One region of the Oceanobacillus sp. FSL K6-0127 genome, then DNA from elsewhere that is predicted to be linked to it. Evidence: riboswitches for the same ligand, from Rfam matches in the RefSeq annotation. Region 1 holds a riboswitch; each other region holds the start of a gene.

What was found. Region 1 has a riboswitch for thiamine pyrophosphate ahead of MHH64_RS17625 (thiamine phosphate synthase). Riboswitches for the same ligand answer to the same signal wherever they lie in the genome.
Region 2: another riboswitch for thiamine pyrophosphate. It lies ahead of thiT (energy-coupled thiamine transporter ThiT); the one in region 1 lies ahead of MHH64_RS17625 (thiamine phosphate synthase).
Region 3: another riboswitch for thiamine pyrophosphate. It lies ahead of MHH64_RS05820 (lipoate--protein ligase family protein); the one in region 1 lies ahead of MHH64_RS17625 (thiamine phosphate synthase).

Annotation. Positions count from the first base shown of each region.
Region 1 is NZ_CP150287.1:3,564,454-3,568,095, reverse strand. It holds gene MHH64_RS17640 (AbgT family transporter) at 1-781, shown strand, start outside; gene MHH64_RS17635 (4Fe-4S binding protein) at 879-1,118, shown strand; gene MHH64_RS17630 (hypothetical protein) at 1,612-1,749, opposite strand; TPP riboswitch at 1,935-2,044, shown strand; gene MHH64_RS17625 (thiamine phosphate synthase) at 2,183-2,779, shown strand; gene thiO (glycine oxidase ThiO) at 2,776-3,642, shown strand, end outside.
Region 2 is NZ_CP150287.1:3,258,807-3,262,448, reverse strand. It holds gene MHH64_RS16210 (M3 family oligoendopeptidase) at 1-1,596, shown strand, start outside; TPP riboswitch at 1,668-1,771, shown strand; gene thiT (energy-coupled thiamine transporter ThiT) at 2,156-2,725, shown strand; gene MHH64_RS16200 (hypothetical protein) at 2,801-2,941, shown strand; gene MHH64_RS16195 (general stress protein) at 3,040-3,390, opposite strand; gene MHH64_RS16190 (hypothetical protein) at 3,525-3,642, shown strand, end outside.
Region 3 is NZ_CP150287.1:1,170,119-1,173,760, reverse strand. It holds gene trpB (tryptophan synthase subunit beta) at 1-1,150, shown strand, start outside; gene trpA (tryptophan synthase subunit alpha) at 1,150-1,947, shown strand; TPP riboswitch at 2,083-2,186, shown strand; gene MHH64_RS05820 (lipoate--protein ligase family protein) at 2,462-3,250, shown strand; gene lipA (lipoyl synthase) at 3,243-3,642, shown strand, end outside.

The DNA.
Region 1 (3,642 bases):
AGCCAAAGAAGTAAAGGGAACAACTTCCTTGGAAATAAAGGGATTGCGTAATGCTGTGCTTGCGGGTGTTGCATATGTTGTATTAATTGTTACAGTAATTCTTATTCCTAGTTCCCCACTGACGAATGAGGAAGGCGGAATCATCCCTTCACCATTTTTATCTGGAATTGTGCCATTAATTTTGTTTTTGTTTATTCTAGTTGGTACGGTCTATGGGGTAACAGTAAAAAAGATTAAAAGCTCGAAGGATATCGGGACCTATATGGGAAATGCAATAAAAGACATGTCCGGATTTATCGTACTCGTATTTGCGGCAGCTCAATTTATCTCCTATTTCGAATGGACAAACATGGGAGCTTGGATTGCTATTAGTGGAGCGAACATGCTGGAATCCATTGGTTTAACAGGAATTGCTGTTATATTAGGGTTTGTTCTTTTAACAACACTATTGAACTTGTTTATATTTAGTGGATCTGCACAATGGGCGTTAGAAGCACCTATTTTTATACCGATGTTTTACTTTTTAGGATACAGTCCAGCATTTGTTCAAGCGGCATATCGAATTGCAGACTCATCCACAAACGTAATCACACCGATGAACCCGTATTTGATTATCGTGCTTGGATTTATGAAGGAGTATGATAAGAAAGCAGGAATTGGTACATTGATTGCATTAATGTTACCATATACGATTTTCTTTTTGATTACATTTACGATTCTTCTGTTAATTTTCTTCTACTTTGGAATTCCGTTTGGCCCAGGAGTAAGTGTTTATGTATAATGTTGTCGGAATTTCGAGTCAAATGGTTTACTTCAAGACGTTTAAGCATTATCATTTAATAGAGAGAAAGTGATGTATGTAAGGAGGTAAATCATAAATGGCTTTTGTAATATTGGATCCATGTGGACCGGAAAAGGCAGCAGAATGTGTGAGTGTCTGTCCGGTTGATTGTATAGAAGAGGGACCAGATCAATTTTATATTGATCCTGACATTTGCATTGACTGTGGTGCGTGCAAAGCAGTTTGTCCTGTTTCAGCGATCGAGGAGGAATACGATTTGACTCCTGATCAAGAAGTATTTTTAGAAAAGGCGGAAGAATTCTTCGCGAATAGATAGATTTATTGGATAGTAGACGAAATGTTCTAGAAGAAACGTCTATTTGTTCAACTAGCAGTGCTGTTAGATTGGCAGTGCTAAAAAATATGCATTATAAATAGTCAACCCCGCTATTCACAGTAAAGAGTCACGAAGTGTATCCGGCGGGGTTGACATTTGTATTTAGTGGGAAAAAATCGGGTAGCAATATGCGAGGTTTGTACTGTATTACAGTTGCGTTTAGAAGATTGAATCTCATTAAGCTTCCTGGTATACCTATTTCGCGCTCATGCTTATTGCTTTTCCCAAAGAAGATTGTTATCTACTCTAATAATGTTTACTGCGTCTATAACCTCATGATGCCAGGTGTTATTCTTTTCTTTCATCGATGTGATATCCCAGCCCGCTTCAGTTTGTTATTCGATGTCTGATCCAACAGTTTTAACTAAAGAAGTAAGCATTTTTTCCATACAATTTAACTGTTCTGGACGCATCAATTGCGGAAGGTTATAGCTTACTTTTCATTTTTAACTTCTTCTGCCAAATTACTAGCAATCCACCGCTTTGCTGTCGTTTCATCAATTTCATATACTTTGCCTGCTCGCAGCAATTCACCATGATATGCTGTCTGTACGTTCATTTTTACTTTCATTATTTGAGACCTCTTTCTATTTTTTCTAGTTTTAGTATACATGAAAATGGTATTTTTTTGGTTCGAAAATAAAAAAGCTGTGTGAAATCTAGCCTACAACTCGTCTTTAAACTGTATTATTTGAAAAATCCAGACTTTGCAAATTTTTCTATTTGTGGTAAAGTAATGATAAGTAAATACGTAGCGTTATTCACTAGGGGAACCCTTGATAAGGGCTGAGAAAAAAGTAGTTACTTTGAAACCCTCAAAACCTGAACAGGCTAGCACCTGCGTAGGAATGTGGCAAGGGCAAATTGTATTGTTAGTTTCATTATACAAATACGATACCACTTTCTGTGTGCAGGAAAGTGGTTTTTTTGTGTGCATAAAAACTGTAATTGCATTATTAGGTAATGATTCTTGATGAAACCTGAAAGAAAGGGGCGGGAGTTTGATGAAGCTAATTGCTGTAACCGCAGATAGCATGACTGTTGAAAAGCTAACAGATACCATTATTGACATCATCGACGAGATTGATTTTCTCCAAATTCGTGAAAAGTCAAAAACAGCCCGTGAAATTTTGCAGCTACTAGATTATCTGCAAATGAATGGGGTTGATAAAGAAAAAGTAATTCTAAATGATCGGCTTGATATCGTACTGCTTAGTGACATCCCAAATCTTCACCTGCCAGAACATGGCTTACCAGTAAAAACAGTGAAGAAGCAATATCCGCATCTAAGGGTTGGTTGCAGTGTACATTCATTCGAAAAAGCGAAAGAAGCTGAAGCGGATGGGGCGGATTATATAATATTTGGTCATTGTTTTGAGACAAGCAGTAAAAGGGGAATACCTCCAAATGGAATTTTGCCAATTGAACGAATGAAAAGAGAAATTCACATCCCAGTTTATGGTATCGGAGGAATTTCATTGGAAGAGGTGCCGTTAATGAAACAGACAAAAGCAGATGGAATTGCAATCATGTCCGGTATTTTCCATGCCGATGCACCAAACGTGATGATAAAAAAATATAGGGAGGCAATTTCAAAGTGAAACAGCATTATGAAGTAGTCGTAATAGGTGGTGGTATTATTGGTTGTTCGATTGCCTACTACTTAGCGAAAGAAAAGGTTGATGTTGCGTTATTTGAAAAAGGACAAATTGGTTTGATGACTACAAGTGCTGCGGCTGGTATGCTCGGTGCTCATTCTGAAAGCAATGGCGAGGATACAATATTTTCGTTTGCCAGATCGAGTCAACAAGCATATCTCAGGTTGAAGGATGAGCTTTATCAATTAAGCGGCATTGATATTGGATACAAAGAAGGTGGAATATTAAAGCTTGTATTTTCAGATACAGATAAGCATCAGCTTACTCCGCTTCTGAAGCAACCAACTGCAGAATGGTTGGATAAAGAAGAAGTAAAGAAAAGGGAGCCATTGATTGCTCCAAATATATTAGGAGCAGCATATATAAAGGATGATGTGAGTGTTATACCAGATCAAACCTGTGAAAGCTTTGCTAAAAGTGCTCGAGCCCTTGGTGCATCCATTATGGAAAGCAACGGTGTTTATCAAGTGGAAAAGAAAGATGGCAACTATCTTGTCCGAACAATGCATGGTGATGTCGAAGCAAATTATGTTGTCTTTGCTACAGGTGTATATGGTAATGGGCTATTTAGGCAAATTGGATTAGATGAAGAGCTCATACCAATTAAAGGTGAAAGTTTAATCGTTCATAGTGAACAGCATGTATTAGAGTATACCCTATTTCATGAAAGCTGTTATATCGTTCCTAGAAATAATGGAAAGCTTGTTATTGGTGCAACCATGATCAAGAAGGATTGGAGTGATACTGTAAGCCTTGAAGGAATCAAGTTTTTAATTGAAAAGGCAAAAGCCATGATTCCATCTGCA
Region 2 (3,642 bases), 310 kb from region 1:
TTAGAAACGACAGTCAAAAAACTTCGTGAGGCCTCTGCTTTTGTAAGCTGTCTCAGCGCACAAAACGTAAAGGATGAGAAAGCCGATATATTAGTTGGGCAGCGAAGTGTTTTATCAGCAGAGATGGGGTCTATTACAACAAAATTAGATCAAAAGTTAATTATAATTCCAGATTCGAGTTGGGAAGCCTTATTGCAACTCCCTGAATTAGTGGATATTGCATTTGTTTTAGATGAAAACAGAACAGAAGCAAAAGAAAAACTTCCTGAAGAACAAGAAGTACTAATCAATGATTTAGCGGTAGATGGCTATCATGCTTGGAATCAAATGTATGGAGCAATCGTAGGAAACATGACCGTGGAAATTGAAGAGAAAGGAGAACACAAGAGCTATTCTGTAGGTCAAGCGTCCAATAAACTAACAAGTCCTGATCGTAAGGTACGTAAACATGTTTTCGATCAGCTGAGTAATGCTTGGGAAGAACAATCTGCATTATTTAGTCAGACTTTAAATCATTTAGCCGGCTTTCGTTTGGAAACATACAAACACCGTGGATGGGAACATGTTTTAAAGGAACCGTTAGCAATAAACCGGATGAAAAAAGAAACGTTGGATGCAATGTGGACAGCTATTATAAATAATAAAAAGCATTTTGTAACGTATTTAAATAAAAAAGCAGATTTACTCGGTTTAGAGAAATTAAGTATTTACGATATCAGTGCTCCAGTCAGTACGACTGTAAAAACATCAAGCTATACAGAAGGTGCGAAATTTATTGTTGATCAATTTCAAACGTTCAGCCCGAAGATGGCAGGATTTGCAAAAATGGCATTTGAAGAAAGGTGGATTGAAGCGGAAGATCGTGCAGGTAAACGACCTGGTGGATTTTGTACGAGTTTCCCAGATAGTGAACAGACACGCATATTTATGACGTATTCAGGTACATCATCAAATATTTCTACTCTTGCCCATGAATTAGGTCACGCATACCATCAGCATGTGATGAATGATGTTAATGGTTTAAATCAGCGTTACGCAATGAATGTAGCTGAAACTGCCTCCACTTTTGCGGAAATGATTGTAGCAGATGCTTCTGTAAGAAATGCCCAAACGAAAGAAGAAAAACTCGCGTTACTGGAAGACAAAATTCAACGTAGTGTCGCCTTTTTTATGAATATTCATGCAAGGTTTTTATTTGAAACGCGATTTTATGAAGCGCGTAAGCAAGGGATGGTTTCTTCACAGCGCTTAAATGAATTAATGGTCGAAGCACAAAAGGAAGCTTATTGTAATAGTTTAGAAGAATATGATCCAAACTTTTGGTCCTCTAAACTACATTTTCATATTACAGGTGTTCCGTTTTATAATTTTCCATATACATTTGGCTATTTATTTAGCCTTGGTATTTACGCGTATGCAAAGGAGAAAGGCGGCAGCTTCGAGGATGATTATATTGCCTTACTAAGAGATACTGGTCGAATGACAGTAGAAGAGCTCGCAAAAAAGCATTTAAATGCTGATCTCACGAAACCGGAATTTTGGGAAAGTGCTATTGGATTATGTGTAGAAGATGTAAAGGAGTTTCAACGTTTATAATTGTTTTTGTAATTAATTTGTTCAATTCAAATAAATAAGGTACAATACAGGTAACAAAAAAGTAAATAGAAAAAGCCTGCAGGGGGAGTCGTTTTGACTGAGAGTGAACATTATTGTTCAGACCCTTTGAACCTGTTAGTTAATTCTAGCGTAGGGATGGTAGTCTTTTTGATGGAATAAAAAAAGTAATGTGAGCGAAGCAGACTACTTAATTGTAGTCACCATCAGAAAGCTTCCCTTGACATTACTTTTTTGCGTCTAAAATGCGATAAAGGTATATGTTCAAAAGGAGGATAAAAAGGACCGAGGTCGGCTACAGTTGCAACGCCCTGGGGCTGTGTTTACTCGCCCCACAGAAAAGCTTTGTTGCAACACCGACACTAGCACGTCCTGTGCGTCGAAGTTCGAGGCGGCGTAACTCCCCCGGACCAGGCTTCCACAGGATCTGGTGACTTCTGTGTTGCTCACAGGACGTGGGCGATTTTAGCAGAAGATCCCCTGCGATGCGTCATTTTTACCGAACTTTTTGAACTGCCTCTAAAAGGGAGAGTACTTAACATTGAATTCAAAACGTACGTTATTTTTGGTAGAGGTAGCGATTTTTACTGCTTTAGCACTTCTCTTAGACATCCTTCCAATATCATTTAAAATTTGGGCGCAAGGCGGATCTGTTTCGTTTGCGATGATCCCGGTTTTTATTGTTGCGTTCCGTTGGGGGATTAAAGGGGGATTGCTCTCGGGATTCCTTTGGGGAGTTTTGCAAGTGGCAACAGGAACGGCTTACGTTCTAGAACCATTACAAGGATTTATTGATTATGCAATTGCCTTTACGGTACTTGGCTTTGCTGGTTTGTTTGCTAAGAAAATTCAGGAGGCTGTTAAATCCGGCGAATCGAAGACGTATTTAACCTATATTACGCTTGGTGTTTTCGTTGGCTCTGCATTACGCTTCGTCGCTCATTATGTGGCGGGTATTGTGTTCTTTGGTTCGGCCGTCGAAGGGCAGCCAGCTTGGTTATATTCATTAATTTATAATGCATCTTACATGGTTCCATCTTTTATTATCAGCACTGTAATTGTATTTTTCTTGTTCCACAAGCAGCCAAGAACATTATTAAATGCTGCGTAAAATGTTATACATTCGCTCACATAAGAATAACCTCTTTTAAGAAGAGGTTATTCTTTTTAGGAAGGAGATAAAGTAATGCAAGAGTTAATCGGTATATGTGTGGAATGTTTGGAAGAAATCTATTGTGAGAATGGTTTCTTTGATGGTGTACACAAAGAGGGAAAATTATTTTGTAATGATTGTGCAGATAGGGAGGAAGGACATGGTATCACATAATAGAAGAAAAATCTCCCAAAAGTCTTAGGGAGAATGGGCAGTTGGGAATGCCCCATGCTCCTAAGACTTTTGGGAGGTCAGATTTTCTGTATACGTATTTACACGAGCATTTCTTCTACGAAATCATGATTGGTAACGATCAGTAGAATCTTGCCGTCATCCAAATCCTCTTCGTAATTTTCTGCTTCTACAGTAGTGACACCAATCTCCTTCAGCTTCGTACGTAATTCATCACCTTGACTATTAAACATATTCCCTACGGCACTTGAAAAATCCATCTCTTTCATCCCAATTGTATTCGCATCCACACCTTCTGCTAGACGACCAGTTCTTTCATCATCATGTGTAAGAATATAAATATCGTCTCTTGCTACACCTTTTGTTTTTAATTTCGTAATGTCAAGTTTAATTTGTGTTTCATCTACATATTCTTTTACATATGGTTTCATGTATAAATTCCTCCTTTTGAAGTTATATATTATGTACCCGTTGTTTAATTAATAAAACATCCAGTGTTCGAATCTGTCGCATAACGCGATTTTTACGCATAGGTTATAGCACATCCAAAAGGGAGGAATACGTAATGGTTTTAACATTTTCCCATGTGCTTTATGGCTTATTTACGCTTATTGTTATCTTAACAATGATATTTCGTAAAGGTGTTGTATTTCCGACACTATTAGGTACCTTTATTATTGGTT
Region 3 (3,642 bases), 2.1 Mb from region 1:
AGGGAAATTTGTCCCCGAGTTATTAATGCCAGCCGTCATTGAATTAGAAGAAGCCTATGAGAAAGCAATGAACGATCCAGAATTTATCCAGGAGTTAAACTACTATTTGAAGCAATATGTTGGGCGGGAAACACCATTATATTACGCCGAGCAACTTACCAAATCACTTGGTGGTGCTAACATCTATCTAAAACGAGAAGACTTAAATCACACAGGTGCACATAAAATTAATAATACGATTGGGCAAGCATTACTAACATTAAGAATGGGAAAGAAAAAAGTAGTTGCTGAAACAGGTGCAGGCCAGCATGGTGTCGCAACGGCAACTGTTTGTGCATTACTCGGATTAGAATGTGTTGTCTTTATGGGTGAAGAAGATATTCGTCGACAAAAGCTGAATGTATTTCGAATGGAACTGTTAGGAGCTGAAGTACGTGGAGTCTCACAAGGTAGCGGAACGCTGAAGGATGCGGTTAATGAAGCATTGCGTTATTGGGTTAATCATGTTGATGATACCCACTATATTATCGGCTCCGTTGTTGGTCCGCATCCATTTCCTAAAATCGTACGTGATCTTCAATCTATTATCGGGAAAGAGACAAAAAAACAAATCCTCGATCAAACTGGTAAACTAGCAGATGCAATCATTGCTTGCGTCGGTGGTGGTAGTAATGCAATGGGAATGTTCCACCCATTTATCGAGGATAAAGATGTAAAGCTATTCGGTGTAGAAGCTGGTGGTGCTGGTCTTGATACAAATCAGCATGCTGCAACTTTAACTGGTGGCGATGTCGGTGTATTACATGGAACATTAACTTACTTACTACAAGATAAGGAAGGGTTAATCGAGGAAGCATTCTCCATCTCTGCAGGTCTTGACTATCCTGGAGTAGGTCCTGAGCATAGCCATTTGCATGAAATAAATCGGGTAAAGTACACATCCATTACAGATGATGAAGCACTTGAAGCTTTCCAATTTCTATCCAAGACTGAAGGAATTATTCCTGCATTGGAAAGCGCACATGCAATTGCATATGCAATGAAGCTTGCAAAAGAAATGCCGCAAGACGAGACCATCGTCGTTTGCTTATCAGGGCGTGGGGATAAAGATGTCGAACAGGTGAAAGATCGGATTGGAGGGAACATATAATGGGTAAAGCAAAATTAGAAAAAGCAATTCAAGATAAGGCGAGGGTGGATGAGAAACTCTTCGTTCCTTATATGATGGCAGGCGACGGCGGGCTCGATCGCTTAGAAGAAACGATTTATTTCTTACAAAATTGTGGGGCTGCAGCAATTGAAGTTGGTATCCCATTCTCCGACCCAGTAGCAGATGGACCAATAATTCAAGAGGCCGGTATACGTGCATTAAAACATGGCACAACCTTAGCAACGGTTATCGATAAACTAGCAACCTTTAAAGATAGACGTTCAATTCCAATAGTTATCATGACTTATTTAAACCCAATTCTAGCCTACGGAATTGATCGATTCGCCAAAGATTGCTTACAAGCGGGAGTTGATGGCGTCATTATACCTGACATCCCGATGGAAGAGGAAGGAATCATTGCTAGTTCTCTGCAAGAACAAAACATTGCTTTTATTCGCCTTGCAGCAATGACAAGTTCAGAGGAACGCTTAATAGAATTAGCAAAACGTTCAGAAGGATTTCTGTATGCTGTTGCTGTGAAAGGAACAACTGGGGAACGTGAAACACACGATACGAAAGTGCATGATTATTTGAAATCGCTCAAGAAAAACAGCTCTATCCCTGTTCTAGCAGGGTTCGGTGTATCAAATGCTGAGCAGGCACAACAGCTTTCCAAAGCATGTGATGGTGTCATTGTTGGGAGTAAAATTGTCCAGCTTTTACACGAAGTAAAATTAAAGGACATCCAGCAATTAATAAATGGAAGTATTCAATCAAACGGGCAAAAAGTTCGGTAAAACACACATGTCCAGATAGCTTCTATGTGAACGCGAACTAATTTAAAAATTCTTAACGCTAATTGTTGCATTTATCTTTACAATTATCACAATTAGCAGTAAGCTTAGCATGTAATTCGAATAAATAAATAAATAAATACGCACTAGGGGAGCTGCTTTGCTGAGAAAGACGTTTCGCGCCTGACCCTTTGAACCCGAATTAGGTAATACTAGCGTGGGGAATGTGCAGTCGACAATGGATCGGATATGTTATCGCTGGATAAATTTATCAAAGACTGCATTCTATTTGATGCAGTCTTTTTTTAGCAAAAGCGTAGTCCTGTTAGCGCTGCATGAACTTAGTAAAAGGAAATACGGTGTTTGCGTCATGAGGTCAGGGAAATACCACTAGGTCTTTAACATCATCGGCGCAGTAGCTAGCAGCTCTCAAAAAAGTAATTTTTCATCGGAGGTGTCTACATTGAAGAAACATTGGGCTTTTATCGATACCGGCTTCCAAGATGCTTCGTGGAATATGGCGTTTGATGAGTGCTTAATCAACTGGCATCATGAAGGTAAAATCCCGCCGACATTACGATTTTATGGCTGGAAAGCACCTAGTTTATCTGTCGGCTACTTTCAAAAGGTTGACAACAAAATTGATTTCGATGCAATAGAACGACACAGGTGCCAATTTGTTCGTCGTTTAACTGGTGGCAGTGCAGTCCTTCATGACGATGAGCTAACGTATAGCCTTGTTATTTCTGAGAATGATCCAGATATTCCTGTATCCGTTCAAGAAGCATACCACGTACTATCTAAAGGGGTATTTGAAGGGTATCATAACTTAGGTATTCCAGCTGAATATGCCATTTTAGACAGAGATAGCGCCAGAGGGAGAACAGCAATATGTTTTGAGAAACCAGCCTTCTACGAAATGGTTGTAGACGGCAAAAAACTTTCCGGAAATGCGCAAACAAGGAAAAAGGGTGTCCTCATGCAACACGGTTCGGTTCCAATGAGTATGGATACGGAGATGCTTTTTGATTTATTCCTGTTTTCTTCCGGACGGATACGAGAACGAAGTCGAGCCGCATTTTCCAAAAAAGCGGTTACAATTAATCAATTAACGAATCGAGAACATCATTATGACATGTTAACACAGGCATTCAAAGAAGGATTCAAAAAAGGATTAGACCTAGAACTCCACCCTTTGCAATTAACAGAAACCCAATGGGAAGAAGTGCAGCAATTAGCACATTCAAAATATGAAACGAGAGCATGGAATATTAACTCAAATAAGGAGCGTGCTAGCATTGGCTAAACAGGCAGAATATATTCGTAAACCAGAATGGCTAAAAACAAAAATCAATACAAATGAATCCTATAAAAAATTGAAGCATTTAATGCGCGATAAGCGATTAAACACAGTATGTGAAGAAGCAAAATGCCCAAATATTTATGAATGCTGGAGTGAGCGTAAGACAGCAACATTTATGATTCTAGGTGATACGTGTACACGAGGATGCCGATTTTGCGCGGTTAAAACAGGTCTTCCAAGTGGGCTTGATTTAGGCGAACCAAAGCGAGTTGCTGATTCCGTTTCCATTATGGGGTTAAAACACGTTGTTGTGACAGCGGTCGCGCGTGATGACCTAGAAGATGGAGGTGCAGCAGTTTTTGCCAATACTGTACGGGCAATCCGCCATCAGAATC